DNA from 2 places in the Mesorhizobium sp. BE184 genome. Region 1 is predicted to be linked to the other one. Evidence: predicted binding sites of a transcription regulator. Region 1 holds the regulator's gene; the other holds the start of a gene.

Region 1 (8,040 bases):
TCATCCTCGCCAATCAGCCGGGCGCCGAGTCCTGGCCGATGACGGCCGCGACCTGGATCCTGGTCTACAAGAAGCCGGATGATGCGGCTGCAACCGGTGAAGCCCTCAAGTTCTTCTCCTGGTCCTACAGCAAGGGCGACGAAGTGGCGGCCGACCTCGACTACGTGCCGATGCCCGACAATGTCGTGAAGAGCATCGAAGAGACATGGTCGAAGGACATCGTCGGCAGCGACGGCAAGCCGCTTTACTCGGCAATGTGACATCACGTCTGGCGGGGAGGGCGCACCGCGCCCTCCCCATTCTTTCGAAAGTGAGAATCCATGACCATCGTTGCCGAAGCCATGCCATCGTCGCTTGCCGCCCAGGCCAGGGAAAGCCGGGTCCGGCGGTTCGCGCTTACGGATACGCTGTTCCGCAACAGCACACGCGGCGCCGCCATTCTCGTGCTGCTCATCCTCGGGGGTGTCGGCTTCTCCCTTGTGGTTGGTTCGTGGGAAGCGCTCTCCAAATTCGGCTTCTCGTTCCTGACCACCGAATCCTGGAACCCGGTGACGGAGAAATTCGGCGCCCTGGCTCCGATCTACGGCACCGTTGTGACGGCCGCGATCGCCATCCTGATCGCTGTTCCCATCGGCATCGGCATTGCCGTGTTCCTGACTGAACTCTGCCCCCGCCCGCTCCAGCGCCCCATCGGCATCGCTGTCGAGCTCCTGGCCGGCATCCCGTCCATCATCTACGGCATCTGGGGCCTGTTCGTTTTCGCGCCCTTCCTGCAGACGACCCTGCAGCCCTTCATCATCAATGTCTTTCATGGCGTCCCGGGCCTCAACAGCCTGTTTGCCGGACCGCCCTACGGCATCGGCATGCTGACCTCGGCGCTCATCCTCGCGATCATGGTGCTGCCTTTCATCACCTCCATCACCAAGGACGTTTTCGACACGGTGCCGGCGGTTCTGAAGGAGTCGGCCTACGGGATCGGCTGCACAACCTGGGAAGTCACGCGCCGCGTCGTTATTCCATATACGCGCATCGGCATCATGGGCGGCGTCATGCTGGGCCTCGGGCGTGCGCTTGGCGAAACCATGGCTGTGACCTTCGTCATCGGCAACGCCCATCGCATCAGCGCTTCGCTGTTTGCGCCGGGAACGACGATCTCGGCCACCATCGCCAATGAATTCACCGAGGCCGACGGGACGCTCTACACGTCCTCGCTGGTCGCGCTCGGCCTGATCCTGTTCATCCTCACCTTCTTCATCCTGGCGATAGCGCGCTTCATGCTGCTGCGCCTCGAACGTCGCGCCGGAGCCTGACATGTCCACCGCTTCATCGCTTCATGCCCGCCGCAAGGCCAGAAACTCGGTGATGATGACGCTGTGCATGGCGGCGGCCGGCATCGGCCTTGCCTGGCTGGCGCTCATCCTCGGCGCGCTTCTGTGGAAGGGCGTCGCCGGTCTTTCGCTTTCCGTCTTCACGGAAATGACGCCGCCCCCCGGCGACGCCGGCGGCCTGCTGAACGCCATCGCCGGCTCCATCGCCATGACTTTGATCGGCATCATCGTTGGCACGCCGATCGGCATCCTGGCCGGCACCTACATGGCCGAATATGGCCGGTTCTCGAAGCTCACGGTGGTGGTGCGTTTCATCAACGACATCCTGCTCTCGGCGCCCTCGATCATCGTCGGCCTGTTCGTCTATGAGCTGCTGGTGCGGCCGATGGGACATTTCTCAGCCATCGCCGGCTCGTTCGCGCTGGCCATCCTCGTGATACCGGTTGTGGTCCGCACCACGGAAGACATGCTGACACTGGTGCCGAATTCGCTGCGCGAAGCAGGCGCGGCCATCGGGGCGCCGCGCTGGATCGTCATACGCTCGGTCGCCTACCGCGCCGCGCTTTCGGGTATCGTCACCGGCATCCTTCTGGCCATCGCCCGCATATCCGGCGAAACCGCGCCGCTTCTGTTCACGGCGCTGAACAACCAGTTCTGGTCGAGCAACCTCAACGCACCCATGGCCAGCCTGCCGGTCACCATCTTCCAGTTCGCGCTCAGCCCCTATGAGGAATGGCAGCAATTGGCCTGGACGGGCGCGCTCATCATCACCCTCACGGTTCTGGCGCTGTCGATCATCGCCCGGAGCCTCACCGGACGCAGGACCTAGAGAGATATGAAACCGATGCTGTCCAATGAAATCGCCATGTCAGATGCCATCGCCCTCGCTCCCAAAACCACCAAGATCGAGGTCAAGGATCTCAACTTCTACTACGGTGAGTCGAAGGCGCTGAAGAACATATCGCTGTCGCTTCCGGCCCGCAGCGTCACCGCCTTCATCGGTCCGTCGGGTTGCGGAAAATCGACGCTGCTGCGCGTCTTCAACCGCATCTACGAGCTCTATCCGAAGCAGCGCGCCGACGGGCAGGTCCTGCTCGACGGCAAGAACATCCTCGACCGTTCGCAGGACCTCAACCTGCTGCGCACCAAGATCGGCATGGTGTTCCAGAAGCCGACGCCGTTTCCGATGTCGATCTACGAGAACATCGCCTTCGGCATCCGCCTCTATGAGAAGCTTTCGAAGTCGGAAATGGACGTCCGGGTCGAACAGGCGCTGCATCGCGCGGCGCTGTGGAACGAGGTCAAGGACAAGCTCGACGCCAGCGGCCTCAGCCTTTCGGGCGGCCAACAGCAGCGGTTGTGCATCGCGCGCACCGTGGCGGTGAAGCCGGAGGTCATCCTGCTCGACGAGCCGGCGTCGGCGCTCGATCCGCTATCGACCGCCAAGATCGAGGAACTCATCGATGAGTTGCAGGTGGACTACACGATTGTCATCGTCACCCACAACATGCAGCAGGCGGCGCGCGTCTCCAGCCAGACGGCGTTCATGTATCTCGGCGAACTGATCGAATACGACAAGACCGAGAAGATGTTCACGTCGCCGGGCGAGAAGCGCACGCAGGACTACATCACCGGCCGGTTCGGCTGATTTCGCCCGCGTCATACGAGGACAGCATCATGAGCGAACATACGGTCGCATCCTTCGACGAAGATCTCGCCCAGATCAGCAAGCTCATCCACGGGATGGGCGAGCTCGCCGGCCTGATGGTCGGCAGCTCGACGCGGGCTCTGCTCGGCGCCGACAATGCGTTGGCGCAGCACGTCATTTCCGATGACGCCATCATGGACGCGCGCCAGCGTGAACTGGACGGCCGGGCCATCACGCTTATCGCCAAACGCCAGCCGATGGCCGATGATCTCCGTTCGGTACTCGGCGCCATTCGCATGGCCGGCGACATGGAGCGGATCGGCGATCTGGCCAAGAACATTGCCAAGCGTGTCGGCGCGGTCGGCGAACACACCGTTCCGCGCGACCTGTCGCACTCGATCGAATCGATGGCCCAACTGGTGCTGGAACAGGTCCATGCGGTGGTAGACGAATACAGCGTCGGCAACGCGCCGGCCCTGTCCAAGCTGAGAACCGACGACGAGCGGATCGACGTCAAATACACGTCGGTGTTCCGCGAGCTCCTGACCTACATGATGGAGGACCCGCGCAACATTACCGCTTGCACGCATCTGCTGTTCTGCGCCAAGAATCTCGAGCGGATCGGCGACCACGTCACCAACATCGCCGAAAACGCCTATTATGTGCTGACGGGCGAGCAACTGCCGCCGAACAGGCCCAAGCTTGACGAGACGGCAGCGCCGGCTGCGTGACGGCTGAAAGGCTAGCAATGATTGCACCGCGTATCATGGTGGTGGAGGACGAGGAGCCGCTGGGCGTCCTCCTCCGCTACAATCTCGAATCCGAAGGCTACCATGTCGAAGTCGTAACCCGTGGCGACGAGGCCGAGATCCGGCTGCAGGAGAACGTTCCGGATCTCCTCGTCCTCGACTGGATGGTGCCCGCGGTCTCCGGTATCGAGCTTTGCCGGCGTCTGCGGATGCGACCCGAAACCGAGAGGCTGCCGGTTATCATGCTGACGGCGCGCGGCGAGGAAAGCGACCGGGTGCGTGGCCTTTCGACCGGGGCCGACGACTATCTGGTCAAGCCGTTCTCGACGCCCGAATTCATGGCGCGGGTGAAGGCGTTGCTGCGCCGGGCAAAGCCCGAGGTGCTGTCTTCGGTGCTGAAGGTCGGCGACATCGTGCTCGACCGGGAATCGCACCGAGTCTACCGCAAGAAGAGCGAGATCCGCCTTGGGCCGACCGAGTTCAGGCTGCTCGAGTTCATGATGCGGCACCCCGGCCGGGTGTTTTCGCGCAGCCAGCTCCTCGACAATGTCTGGGGCGAGACGATCTATATCGACGAGCGCACAGTCGACGTGCATGTCGGGCGGTTGCGCAAGGCAGTCAACACCGGACGGATGCCTGACGTCATCCGCACGATCCGCGGCGCCGGCTACGCCATCCGCGAGGACTGACTTTCCTCAAATAACAGCCGCCTGCCTGCTCGATTCCTGCGGCTGACTGCCGGGTGCGAATATCTCCTGATCGACGAAGGTGAGCGCCCGCATGGCGCAGCCTTCGCGGATGAGCGGCCGTTCGTCGGGCTCGGTGTCGAAGGAGATCGAACCGGAATGCTGGCCGCCAGCCGTTCTGGCGATTGCCGCGCGCAATGACGGCTCGATAAGGTCGAATGCCGCTGCGCCGATGCCGACCACGGCCACAGGCGCAGGATCGATCAGCGCGAACAGGCTGCCTAGTCCAAAACCCAGCGCTTCGCCGGCCGTACGATAGGCCTCGCGTTCGGGGCCATCGCCTTCGCGCGCCAAGGCGGCAAGCGCCTGCATGTCGTCATCGACGATGTTGGCTGCCGGTTCGGAGCTTTCGGCGAGGCCATGGGCATTGCGCCAGATGGCGTAATTGCCGGCATAGGCTTCGACGCAGCCGCGTCGGCCGCAGCGGCAGCGCGCGCCATCGGGCTTGTGGATCATGTGGCCGAACTCACCGCCGGAAGAATGCGTGCCGGTGAACAACTCGCCCTTCAAAATCATGCCCATGCCGATACCGTGGGAGAGGAGGATGGCGATGAAATCCTCACGGTAGCGCTCGGGGTTCCGCCAGCGCAGCGCCTCGGCCATCATGTTGCAGTCGTTCTCGACAATGACCGGAATGCCGAAGCGGGCTTCCAGCAAGTCGGCGAACGGGATGTCGGTGTGAGGGGTGATCGGCGTCCAGAGCAGGATGCGGGCCTGAGCGTCGGTGATGCCTTGTACGGCGAGCGCGATGCGCAGAACCCGGCGGCCGCTGAGTTGCAGGCGGTCCAGGCCTTGGCCGACAATGTCGATGCATTGCCGGATGAGGTCTTCGCGACCCATATGCTGGGTGTCGAGCCGGCGATGCTCCTCGGCTACCACATGGCCGGTATAGTCGATGATCGCGGCTGAGAGGAAATTGAGGGAGAGGACCACGGCGGCGACCACGGCCGCATCCGGATTGAGCGCAAGCGCGACCTGCGGACGGCCGCGCTTCAACGACGTGGTTTCGCCGCGCGCTTCCATCAACACGCATTCGCCGATGAGGTCGGAGGATATAGCCGATATGGTCGAGTGGCTGAGACCCGTCGTCGCTGCGATCTCTGTGCGTGAAGGCTGGCCGTCCCGGCGCACGGCCGAGATGACCATGGCACGATTGCGCCGCCGCAAATCGTCGTGGCGGATTCCCACCGACATCGTTATTTCCTCCCCTTGCGATTGCTAGGGCACGGCAATCGGCAAGATGTCAATTGTGGCAGAAGCCACGCGGGCTGTCATTATTTTTTCGGAACTCGAAAAAATAGAAATCCGAAAATGAAATCCGTTGACAGCGGCCAATCCTTACGTCATGATTTTTTTTGAGGCTCGAAAAAAAGAGCTTCTGTACGGGTCTTAAGGCCAATTAGTCAGCGCCGAGCGGCGCAGGGAGGAAATCATGAGGAAATTTGCAACCGCCATGTTGGCGGGTGTTGCTTTGTCTTTGACGCTGGCGTCCGTCGCCCATGCGAAAGACAAGGTAATCGGCGTGTCCTGGTCCAACTTCCAGGAAGAGCGCTGGAAGACCGACGAGGCGGCCATGAAGAAGGCTATCGAAGCCGCTGGCGATAAATACATCTCCGCCGACGCCCAGTCCAACCCGACCAAGCAGCTTGCCGATGTGGAAAGCCTGATCAGCCAGGGCGCCAACGCGCTCATCATCCTGGCACAGGACGCTTCCGCCATCGGTCCGGCTGTGCAGAAGGCCGTCGACGAAGGCATTCCGGTGGTTGGCTACGACCGCCTGATCGAAAACAAGGATGCCTTTTACCTGACCTTCGACAACACGGAAGTCGGCCGTTTGCAGGCGAAGGCCGTGTTCGCTGTCAAGCCGGAAGGCAACTACGTGTTCATCAAGGGTTCGGGCGCCGATCCGAACGCCGATTTCCTGTTCGCTGGCGCCATGGAAGTTCTCAAGGGCGCCATCGACGCCGGCAAGATCAAGAATGTCGGCGAGGCCTATACCGACGGCTGGCTGCCTGCCAACGCCCAGAAGAACATGGAGCAGTTCCTGACTGCCAACGACAACAAGGTCGACGCTGTCGTTGCTGCCAATGACGGCACCGCCGGCGGCGCAATCGCAGCGCTTCAGGCACAGGGCCTTGCCGGCTCGGTTCCGGTTTCGGGCCAGGACGCTGACCATGCCGCGCTGAACCGTATCGCGCTGGGTACGCAGACGGTGTCGGTGTTCAAGGATGCGCGCGATCTTGGCAAGAACGCCGCCGAAATCGCCTCGCAGCTCGCCGACGGCAAGGCCATGGGCGACATCGCCGGGGCAAAGGATTTCACCACGCCTGGCGGAAACACCGTCAAGTCGGTGTTCCTGACCCCGGTCGCCATCACCAAGGACAATCTGAACGTCGTCATCGACGCCGGCTGGATTTCCAAGGACGCAGTCTGCACCGGCGTGAAGGCCGGCAGCGTTTCGGTCTGCAACTAAACCGCAGGCCCTTGTCCAGCAAACGACGCCGCGGCCTCACGGTCGCGGCGTTTCTCAAGGTGCTTTCCGCTTCCGGGACGAAGGGAATGCAGCTACGATCGGCTTCCGGCATCCGCGCCAGACGGCAAACCGGTGGGAGGATTTCATGACAGATTCGACGTCCAGCGCCCGCGCGGACCAGGCCCGCGCTTCAGAGCTCAATGCCGTCGGCCGCTTTCTTCAGGCGACCGAGCTCGACACCCGCATGCTCGGGATGGTCGCCGCATTGATCATCATCTGGGTCGGACTTCATATCCTTTCAGGCGGCCTGTTCCTGACGCCGCGAAATCTCTGGAACCTTTCGGTGCAGTCGTCCTCGGTCGCCATCATGGCCACCGGCATGGTGCTGGTCATCGTCATGCGCAACATCGACCTATCAGTCGGCTCGCTGGAAGGCGTCGTCGGTATGATCATGGGCGTGACGCAGGCGCATATACTGATCCGCGTCATGGGGTTCGATCTCGGAAACCCCTGGATCTGGGTCATTGCGCTGGCGGTTGGCGTGGCGGTGGGCCTTCTGATCGGCGCGTTCCAGGGTTTCATCATCGCCTATCTCGACGTCCCGGCCTTCATCGTCACGCTGGGCGGCCTACTGGTCTGGCGTGGCGCTGCGTGGTGGGTCACCAGCGGACAGACGGTTGCGCCGCTCGACTCGACCTTCCAGCTCATGGGCGGCGGGCCGGCTGGATCGATCGGCTCGATGTGGAGCTGGGTCGTAGGGCTGGTCGCCTGCGCCGCGGTGGTCGGGCTGCTTCTCAACGGACGCACCCAGCGCAAGCGCTTCAAATTCCCGCTCCGCCCCGTATGGGCTGAAGCCTTCCTCGGCGCGGTTGCCTGTGCGGTCATCCTTGGCGCCGTCTGGATCGCCAATTCCTATCCCTGGCCGGCTGGCATCGTGAAACGCTACGCCGAGGCCAGCGGCATCCCGGTTCCGGAAGGCGGACTGTTCATCGCCCACGGCATCGCCATTCCGGTGCTGATCGCGGTCATTGTCGGCATCGTCATGACCTTCGTCACCAACCGCACGCGTTTCGGACGTTACGTCTTCGCCATCGGC
Region 2 (8,040 bases), on a different contig from region 1:
CGCTCGGGGCCGAACACGGCCTGGCGCATCTGCGCGAACGGGTGTTTCCGCAGGACTATGCCCGCACGCTGGCCGAATGGCGCCAGCGCTTCTGGGCGTCATGGGAAAGGCTCGTCCCGCTCGGCTTCGACGAGCGCTTCAAGAAGCTGTGGGAGTTCTATTTGCACTATTGCGAAGCCGGCTTCCGGGCCAGCTACATCGACGTGCGGCAGGTGATCTACAAGGCTTAGCGTCTTCTCCCGTTCCCGGGGAAAAGACACTGTCCAGTGCTACAGCGTGATGCGGTATTTGGCGAAACCACCGTCGCCGTCGCCGGCCGGTTCAATCTTCAGCGATTTCACCGATGCGATGAAATCCTTGCCTTTGGCGCCGGTCTCGAACAGCACGCTGGCGCCCGGCAAAGGCGCGAACGACCAATTGGCGTCGGCTGACGGGTTGATGGTGCCTTGATCGACGATATAGCGCACGATCACGTCGCGGTTGGTGTCCGGCGCTTCATAGATGATCTTGCTGTCGTTGATCTCCGGGAAATTGCCGCCGCCGCCGGCCCGGTAATTGTTGGTGGCGACGACGAATTTCTGTGCCGGATCAATCGGTTTGCCGTTGAACATCAAATCCTTGATGCGGTTTGCGTCGGCATTGGCGACGCCGCCCTTGGAATCGTATTTCGGCGGCTGCGACAGGTCGATCTTGTAGGTCACCCCATCGATGACATCGAAATTGTAGGATGGGAAATCGCCGTTCATCAGCGGCTGGTCGGCCTTGCCGGGCTCCACCTTGTTGAAGATGCCGGCAGACATCTCCAACCATTCCTTCACCTGCGCGCCGGTGATCTCCACGGCGCGCACCGTGTTCGGATAGAGATAGAGGTCCGCGACGTTCTTGATGGCGATGTCGCCGGCGGGAACGTCCGTGTAGTAATCCGGCCCGCCGCGCCCGCCGGCCTTGAATGGCGCCGCCGCCGAAAGCACCGGCAGGTCCTTCCACTGCGATTCCTTCAGCAGGTCCTTGACGTACCAGGTCTGCGCCTGGCTGACGATCTGTACGGAAGGATCGTCGGCGACCAGCGCGAAATAGGAATAGAGCGGCGCTGACGTCTTGCCGACCGGACGCCGCACATATTCAAGCGTCGCCTCATGGTCTTCCTTCAACGCATCGACGACGCGCTGGTCGTCCTCGACCGTCGCCTTGTTCTTGTTGTCGACGCGCTCGTAGATCGGCCGCGCTTCGGAGGTGGCCGAGACCACGCGCCATTTGCCGCCGTCGCGCTCCAGCAACAGATCGACCAGGCCCATATGCGAGCCCCAGAACCCGCCCATCACCGCCGGCTTGCCCTGCAGCGTTCCCTTTTCCGTATCGACGCCCTCGAGGCCCCGGAAATCCTTCTTGCCGGGGAAGACGAGATGCTGGTGGCCGGTGAAGACCGCGTCGATGCCTTCTACGCCGGCGACGAAGAAGGAGGCGTTCTCCATCTTGTCGCCCTGCTTGACGTCGATGCCGGAGTGGGAGAGCGCGATGACGATATCGGCGCCTTCCTCCTTGATCTGCGGCACCCAGGCCTTGGCCGCCTCGACGATGTCGCGCGTCATCACATTGCCTTCGAGGTTCTTCAAATCCCAGACCATGATCTGCGGCGGCACGAAACCGATGATGCCGATCCGGATCGGCTGTTCCTGCCCGGTCCCGTCCTTGATCTTCCTGTCGAGGATCACATAGGGCTTGAGGTAGAGCTTGTCGTCGCGCGGGTTCGAGGCCAGTTCGGTGCCGCGGATCAGGTTCGCGCACACGAACGGAAAATTCGCGCCGGCCAGCACCTTGTCGAGGAAGGACAGGCCGTAGTTGAATTCGTGGTTGCCGAGCGTCGAGCATTCGTAGCCGAGCAGGTTCATGCCCTTCATGACCGGATGCAGATCGCCATCCTTCATGCCCTTCTCATAGGCGATGTAGTCGCCCATCGGGCTGCCCTGCAGCAGGTCGCCATTGTCGATCAGCATGGCGTTGGTTGCTTCCTTGCGCACCGCGTCGATGATGGAAGCCGTGCGCGACAGGCCCATCGTGTCGTTCGGCTTGTCGGCGTAGTAATCATAGGGAAGCACGTTCACATGGATGTCGGTGGTTTCCATGATGCGCAGATGCGCCTGGTTGGCCTGCGCGCGCGCCGAGAACGGGTGCAGCACGATCAGCGCGCCCGTCGCGGCGGCGCCCGCCAGCAGCGATCGGCGCGAAATGAGCATCTCGGACATGATTTGCGTTCTCCCGTATAAATTGCTTAGCCGGCATTGCGACTCTCGCGCCAAACTTCGGCCAAGTCCAGCAGGAACGCATCACGAAGGGATGACAGGCGGATGACCGTTTGCCGCCTGCACAGCGGGCGAGTGCGCGACGCCGATCCGGCTACCTCTCCGCCTGCTTCTTCGCGTTGCTGACCTTGTCGCTGTCGCCCTGTGTGATGAGGCGGGCGCTGCGCTGTCCCGTCACGTAAATCCACAACCAGCTCAGCGAGACCGTCAGCCGGTTTCTCAGGCCGATGAGGAAGTAGATATGGGCGATGCCCCATATCCACCAGGCGAGCCGGCCGGTGAGCTTGATCCAGCCGAAGTCGATGGCGGCGGCGCGCTTGCCGATCGTCGCCAGGTCGCCGTCATGCCGGTACTGGAACGGTTTAGGCGCGTCGTCGCCGGCCAGCCGCGCCAGCACGGTTTTCGCCACATGCCGGCCCTGTTGCTTGGCCGCAGGCGCGACGCCGGGCACGAGCCGGCCTTCTTTCCAGGCGACATGCGCCGTGTCGCCGACGGCGAAGATGTCGGCGTGGCCGGGCACCGTCAGGTCGGGTTCGACCATGATGCGCCCGGCGCGATCGGCGGCGACGCCGAGCCATTCCGCCGCCGGCGAGGCGGCGACGCCGGCCGCCCAGATGATGGTTTGCGCCGGCAAGCGTTGCCCACCGAACACCACGCCCTCGGCATCGCATTCCGACACCGGGCGGTTGAGCTCGACCGTAACGCCCAGCCGCTCCAGCGCCGCCTTGGCGTAGGCCGACAGTTCCGGCCGAAAACCGGAAAGCAGGCGCTCACCCGCCTCGATCAGCACGACCCGGGCGGCGCTCGTATCGATGTTGCGGAATTCGCCGGCGAGCGTGTCGCGCGCCAGTTCGGCGATGGTGCCGGCCAGCTCGACGCCGGTCGGCCCGCCGCCGATGATGACCAGCGTCATCAGCGCCTGCCTTTTGGCCGGGTCGGTCTCCCGTTCAGCCTGTTCGAACGCCAGCAGGATCCGCCTGCGGATCGCGGTCGCGTCCTCCAGCGTCTTCAGGCCCGGCGCAAACGGCTCCCACTCGTCATGACCGAAATAGGCGTGGCGCGCGCCGGTCGCCAGCACCAGCGTGTCGTAGGCGACGGTCTCGCCATCCTCGAGCAGCACCCGTCTTGCCTCGCTGTCGACGCCGGTGACGGTGCCGAGCAGGGTGGTGACATCCTTGCGCCGGCGCAGCAGGTGCCGCACCGGCCAGGCGATCTCCGATGTCGCCAGCGAGGTGGTGGCGACCTGGTAGAGCAGCGGCTGGAACAGATGATGGTTGCGCCGGTCGATGAGCGTCACCCGGACCGGAGCGCCGGCCAGCGCGCGGGTGAATTCGAGGCCGCCGAACCCCGCGCCGATGACGACGATGTGGTGGCTGGCTGCGTTCATTGCATCACCTCCGGGAGGGGCATCAATCCAGATGCCAATGCTCCTTAGATGTAGGTGCTTTTGTGCGCTGCAGCAATGCCGGCCGGCTCCCCGCGCCCCGTCCTGCGATGTCGTGAATGCGCATGCGATGCCGGCGCGCCCGGTATAGGCTGAACCGGACGATGCGATGAGGTGCCATCATGGGCGACGATCGGGACGACGAAGGGCCGGCGCAATATGCGTCGCCGCCATGTTTCATGCATGAACTCGATCCGGCCTTCCGGGCCCCGCCCGCCGACTGGACCGACATACGCCGCTGGCGCAAGGCCGAGCGGGACCGGCTGATCGCGGCGCGCCTTGCCATTCCGGCCGATGCGCGCGCCGCCATGTCCGCCCGGATCGCCGCCGGCCTCGACGCCACCATCGGCGATGTCGCCGGCAGGATGATCAGCTTCTATTGGCCGTTCCGTGGCGAGCCGGATTTGCGGCCCTGGGCCGAAACGGTGAAGGCGCGGGGCGGGCGCACGGCGCTGCCGATCGTGGTGGAGAAAGGCCGGCCGCTGATCTTCCGCGCCTGGAAGCAGGGCGAGAAGCTGGACAAGGGCGTGTGGAACATCCCGATACCGGCGCAGGGCGATCCCGTTTTGCCGGACGTCGTCATCGCGCCGGTCGTCGGCATCGATCCGGACAAGTACCGCCTCGGCTATGGCGGCGGCTTCTTCGACCGCACGCTGGCTTCAATGCCGCGCAAGCCCCTGGTCATCGGCGTCGGCTACGAAATGCAGCGCATCCCCACCATCTATCCGCAGGCGCACGATGTGCCGATGGGCGAGGTGGTGCTGGGCTGATGCCGGGCTTTATCCGCCCGCGGGTCCGCAGCGCCGGAAACCTCCCCGGCGCGAGCAAGGGAGGCACGACAGCCCTGCTTCATCATGTTTGGCAACCTCCCTTTGCAGGGGAGGACTCGCGCCTCATGACGTGTCGGGAAGGGCGCGCCATGCGAGGCCGTGCGTTTCGAGGACGACGCCCTGCGCCGCGCTCCAGCGATGCCTGGGCAGGCTGAGCGGCGGCGCGCCGGGCGGACGGCCGACGCGCAGCGGATAAAGGCCGGAAAAGCGTTCGCGGGGACCACCCCGCGCCTGCGGCGGGACCCTCCCCGCAAGGGGGAGGGTGAGGCGATAGTCCCGCAAGGCCCGCCAGCGGGCGAAGCGCCGCGCCTGTTTCGGCAGATCGTCGAGCGCGGCGGCCAGCGCGCAGACGCGGCGCATCAGGCGCTGGTCGGGCAATCGGTCATAGGGCGTCGGCTCGAGACGCACGGGCAGGGGCCGCCGCCATCGGCCCGGATCGCTGGCGCGCGGCGGGCAGGCGATTTGCGCATAGCGCCTGCGGTGGAAGCGCTTCATGGGATCGAGCAAGGAAAAGCGCGGCATGCGCACCGGCGGCTTCGGCGCCGTCGATACGGGCGGCGAAGGCGCGGCGAAGAGCGGGGCCATGATTCCGGCCACATAAGTGCGCGGCAGGGCGACCGGCCTGATCGCGCGGGCGACCGGGCGGCCACGCTTCAACTCCCAGGGCCGCAGCGCCGGCGTCGGCAGGTCGGCGGCGATGACGACGATCAGCCGCCGCGCCGCCGCCTCGGCGGGGAGCAGAATATGCCGGACCATGGTGTGGATGCGCCGCGAGATGGTCGAGGGATCGCAGAGCTTGCGGAACGCCCGGACCGCGGCGCTGTCGCCGCCGGCATCCTGCGCATCCGCCGTGCCGGTGATGAAACGCATCGCCTGACCCGTGTCGTCGGCCAGCCCGATATAGACGAGCATCAGCGCCAGCAGACGGCGCAGCGTGGCGTGGTGGCGGGTGATGATGGCGGCGGTGGGCATGGGGGAGTCCTCCGGGGAGGAGGAGTATGGGGGAGCGGGGAGGGGCGTGGATGGGAAATTGTCGAGCGGCGCGGCTGGTTATCTCTCCCCTTGCGGGAGAGAAAGCGATTTCAACATCTTCGGCGAGTTCTTCACGGCCTAAGTGTTAGAAATCGTAAGTGAGGGGCAAGTTCATCACGCTCCAAAGCCCCTCTCTTGCAAAATCTAGCACTTAGCTTCGCTAAGGTGCTGATTTGCTTTCTCCCCCGCAAGGAGGGGGAGATAAAGGCGTGACGGCTCGCAAAAGCGTCAAGAAAGGAAACTGATCTGATGGCGCAAAAACATTCAAGCCGGGGCGGTGCTAAACAAAGGCGGATTGGGACGCAGTGGACAGCCTGCCGCTGACTAAGGAAGAAATCGCCTCGTTGCGCCGGCGAAAGCAGTCTTGCCCGCCGAGTTTTTCGAAGCTGTGAAAGAGGCCAGAAAGAAGCTCGGCCGGCGCGCAAGGCCGACAAGTTGGTGGCGGTCACGGTGCGTTTGCCGCCGGACGTGCTGGAGCGCTGGAAGGCGAAGGGTAATGACTGGCGGACGAAGATGGCGGAGCGGTTAAAGGGGTGAGGGTCCATCAGCGGCACCCAGGCAAAAGAATCGTACGATCTAGTCACGCCTTAGAACGGCAACCAAGATCTAAAGTAGGATAGGACAAGGCCAATTCGCCGGCTCAATGGATCACCCGGAACCTGGGACCAAATCCAGCTCAACAAAGTGCGAGACTTTTTACTGCTTTTTGAATCAGAGTTGTCATTCAAATTCGAGTAATCGCCACGCATTATTTTGTGGCGAGCTATCTCGAATGCCCACTCAGGTGCGATAAGCGGTTCGCTCCGGGCAGTATTAAGTCGCTCCATCAACTCACCCAATTTCGACAAAGCCTCTTGCTCGTCGATTGGAGCTACAATTTTGCGCAACTTGCGAAAATCATCGCGCAACGCCTTAAATGTTCCAGCGAGTCTTCCGATATCCGCGATCTGAGAATCCATTTTTAGTGACTCGATGATCGCAGGAAAAAAGCCCGCGACGATTGCAAGAAAAGGAGCGATCCATGACCATTCGCCTTCTTGCAAAAATGACCAGCCTGCGAAGCCTCCCAGTACGATGGGAACTACGATGAAAAACGCTTTCCTTCTTCGGACAACTCTTAGCCAAATTGTAAGCGACGTTGAGGTGTAACTGCAGTTCTCCTGCTGATCTTCACATTCCTCTAAGATGCTTTTTAGCCGAGATGTCATGGCGACTTTGCAATCCAATATCCGAAAATCTTTTGCCATTCTTCACCGGCCGCATCGACCAGGTCGATTGTCTCAAAATCGCATGCTTTTCTGGCTCGATCCCATGCACTTTCCGCCCGGCTCTTCCAACTGTCATCAAGCCAGTGAAGATGCCCATCTAGCGTCCAAATATAAGTATTAGATAACCCGATCAGATATTCGAAGAAATCTCGAACGAGCCAATCGTAATAGAAGTATGAGCAATTTGCCCACTTCGATGTGTTCAGAAAATCTGCAGTTAGTGTCTCGAGCACGTAGGATTTCAGTGGGACGCCACACTCATCCCGCCAGATTTTAAACATCCGAACGAGTTTCTTTGTGTTGTAGCTGCTCGCCGTATTGGATTGATTTAAACGCGAGATCTCACCTACGGGATCAACGTCTTTCCAAGAACCGCCATCATTTGTGTCACAGATTCTGTAATGCGTGTCATCTAGTTCGAACGCTGGCACCACCTCGATCATTAGTGTGTTGAACTTCACTTGTACGACCTGGCCATCGCCACGCATCGTCGTCTGCGGATAAAATGGTTCAAGAGCAGTCTTCACTTCCTGCAATAAGGTGGATTGCTTATTTCCTCCAAGGGCATCAACCCTGAAATACTCCGTGTTGGGCAACACAAAAAACATATCGACATCATAAGGTGGCCGCACTGCGGTGCTTTTTCCCCACGAACCTACTACTAGCTTGTGAACGTCCTCACTATCGCTGCTCCAATATTTCGAATTCAGTGCAGACGTGATTCCACGACATTTGCTGTCGCCATCGTCGATCTGACTATCTGTCAGAACAATATTGTCGTTGAATTCGGAAAACCGTTTCGTGACAGCTATCCACATTCCATCCTCACTTCTGCTGCGCGAACACAAGTAGGGTCCAGCGAATAGGTGCGGGCGGATTATGCTGGTGATGATTCTGGGGTGGTAACGGATTTCCTTTGTTTGCAGCGATTTCGTCACCGCAGTGCTTGCATCGGTAAATGCCTGAGTTCGCAGCTATGGTACCTGGAGGATGTTCTGCGTCGTATTCGGCATGATCGCTTTTCTGGAGATACTGTGCGTACTTAAATTGCGCCATAGTTTTGCCCCGCAAACTGTGGTCACAGAATATATAAAGTACATAAAGAGAACAAGAGTGGAATATCGCGATCCACAGGAACGCGACCTACTCCGCCGCCACCCTTCGCT

What was found. Region 1 encodes PhoB, which activates phosphate uptake and scavenging genes when phosphate is short. Its sites were predicted from a motif close to TGTCATNNANCTGTCAT; they were not measured.
Positions count from the first base shown of each region.
Region 2: the regulator PhoB is predicted to act here: its motif matches at 2,335-2,351, upstream of J2X35_RS05880 (bifunctional 2',3'-cyclic-nucleotide 2'-phosphodiesterase/3'-nucleotidase).

Region 1 covers NZ_JAVDVU010000003.1:51,655-59,694, forward strand. Annotated here, with positions in the region: gene pstS (phosphate ABC transporter substrate-binding protein PstS) at 1-260, shown strand, start outside; gene pstC (phosphate ABC transporter permease subunit PstC) at 321-1,310, shown strand; gene pstA (phosphate ABC transporter permease PstA) at 1,312-2,157, shown strand; gene pstB (phosphate ABC transporter ATP-binding protein PstB) at 2,164-2,976, shown strand; gene phoU (phosphate signaling complex protein PhoU) at 3,006-3,707, shown strand; gene phoB (phosphate regulon transcriptional regulator PhoB) at 3,725-4,414, shown strand; gene J2X35_RS13840 (ROK family protein) at 4,421-5,665, opposite strand; gene xylF (D-xylose ABC transporter substrate-binding protein) at 5,904-6,944, shown strand; gene J2X35_RS13850 (sugar ABC transporter permease) at 7,090-8,040, shown strand, end outside.
Region 2 covers NZ_JAVDVU010000001.1:1,188,862-1,196,901, forward strand. Annotated here, with positions in the region: gene J2X35_RS05875 (cyclopropane-fatty-acyl-phospholipid synthase family protein) at 1-230, shown strand, start outside; gene J2X35_RS05880 (bifunctional 2',3'-cyclic-nucleotide 2'-phosphodiesterase/3'-nucleotidase) at 270-2,243, opposite strand; gene J2X35_RS05885 (NAD(P)/FAD-dependent oxidoreductase) at 2,395-3,687, opposite strand; gene J2X35_RS05890 (5-formyltetrahydrofolate cyclo-ligase) at 3,867-4,514, shown strand; gene J2X35_RS05895 (hypothetical protein) at 4,638-5,546, opposite strand; gene J2X35_RS05900 (BrnA antitoxin family protein) at 6,045-6,143, shown strand; gene J2X35_RS05905 (hypothetical protein) at 6,194-6,853, opposite strand; gene J2X35_RS05910 (SMODS domain-containing nucleotidyltransferase) at 6,811-7,692, opposite strand; gene uvrA (excinuclease ABC subunit UvrA) at 8,018-8,040, opposite strand, start outside.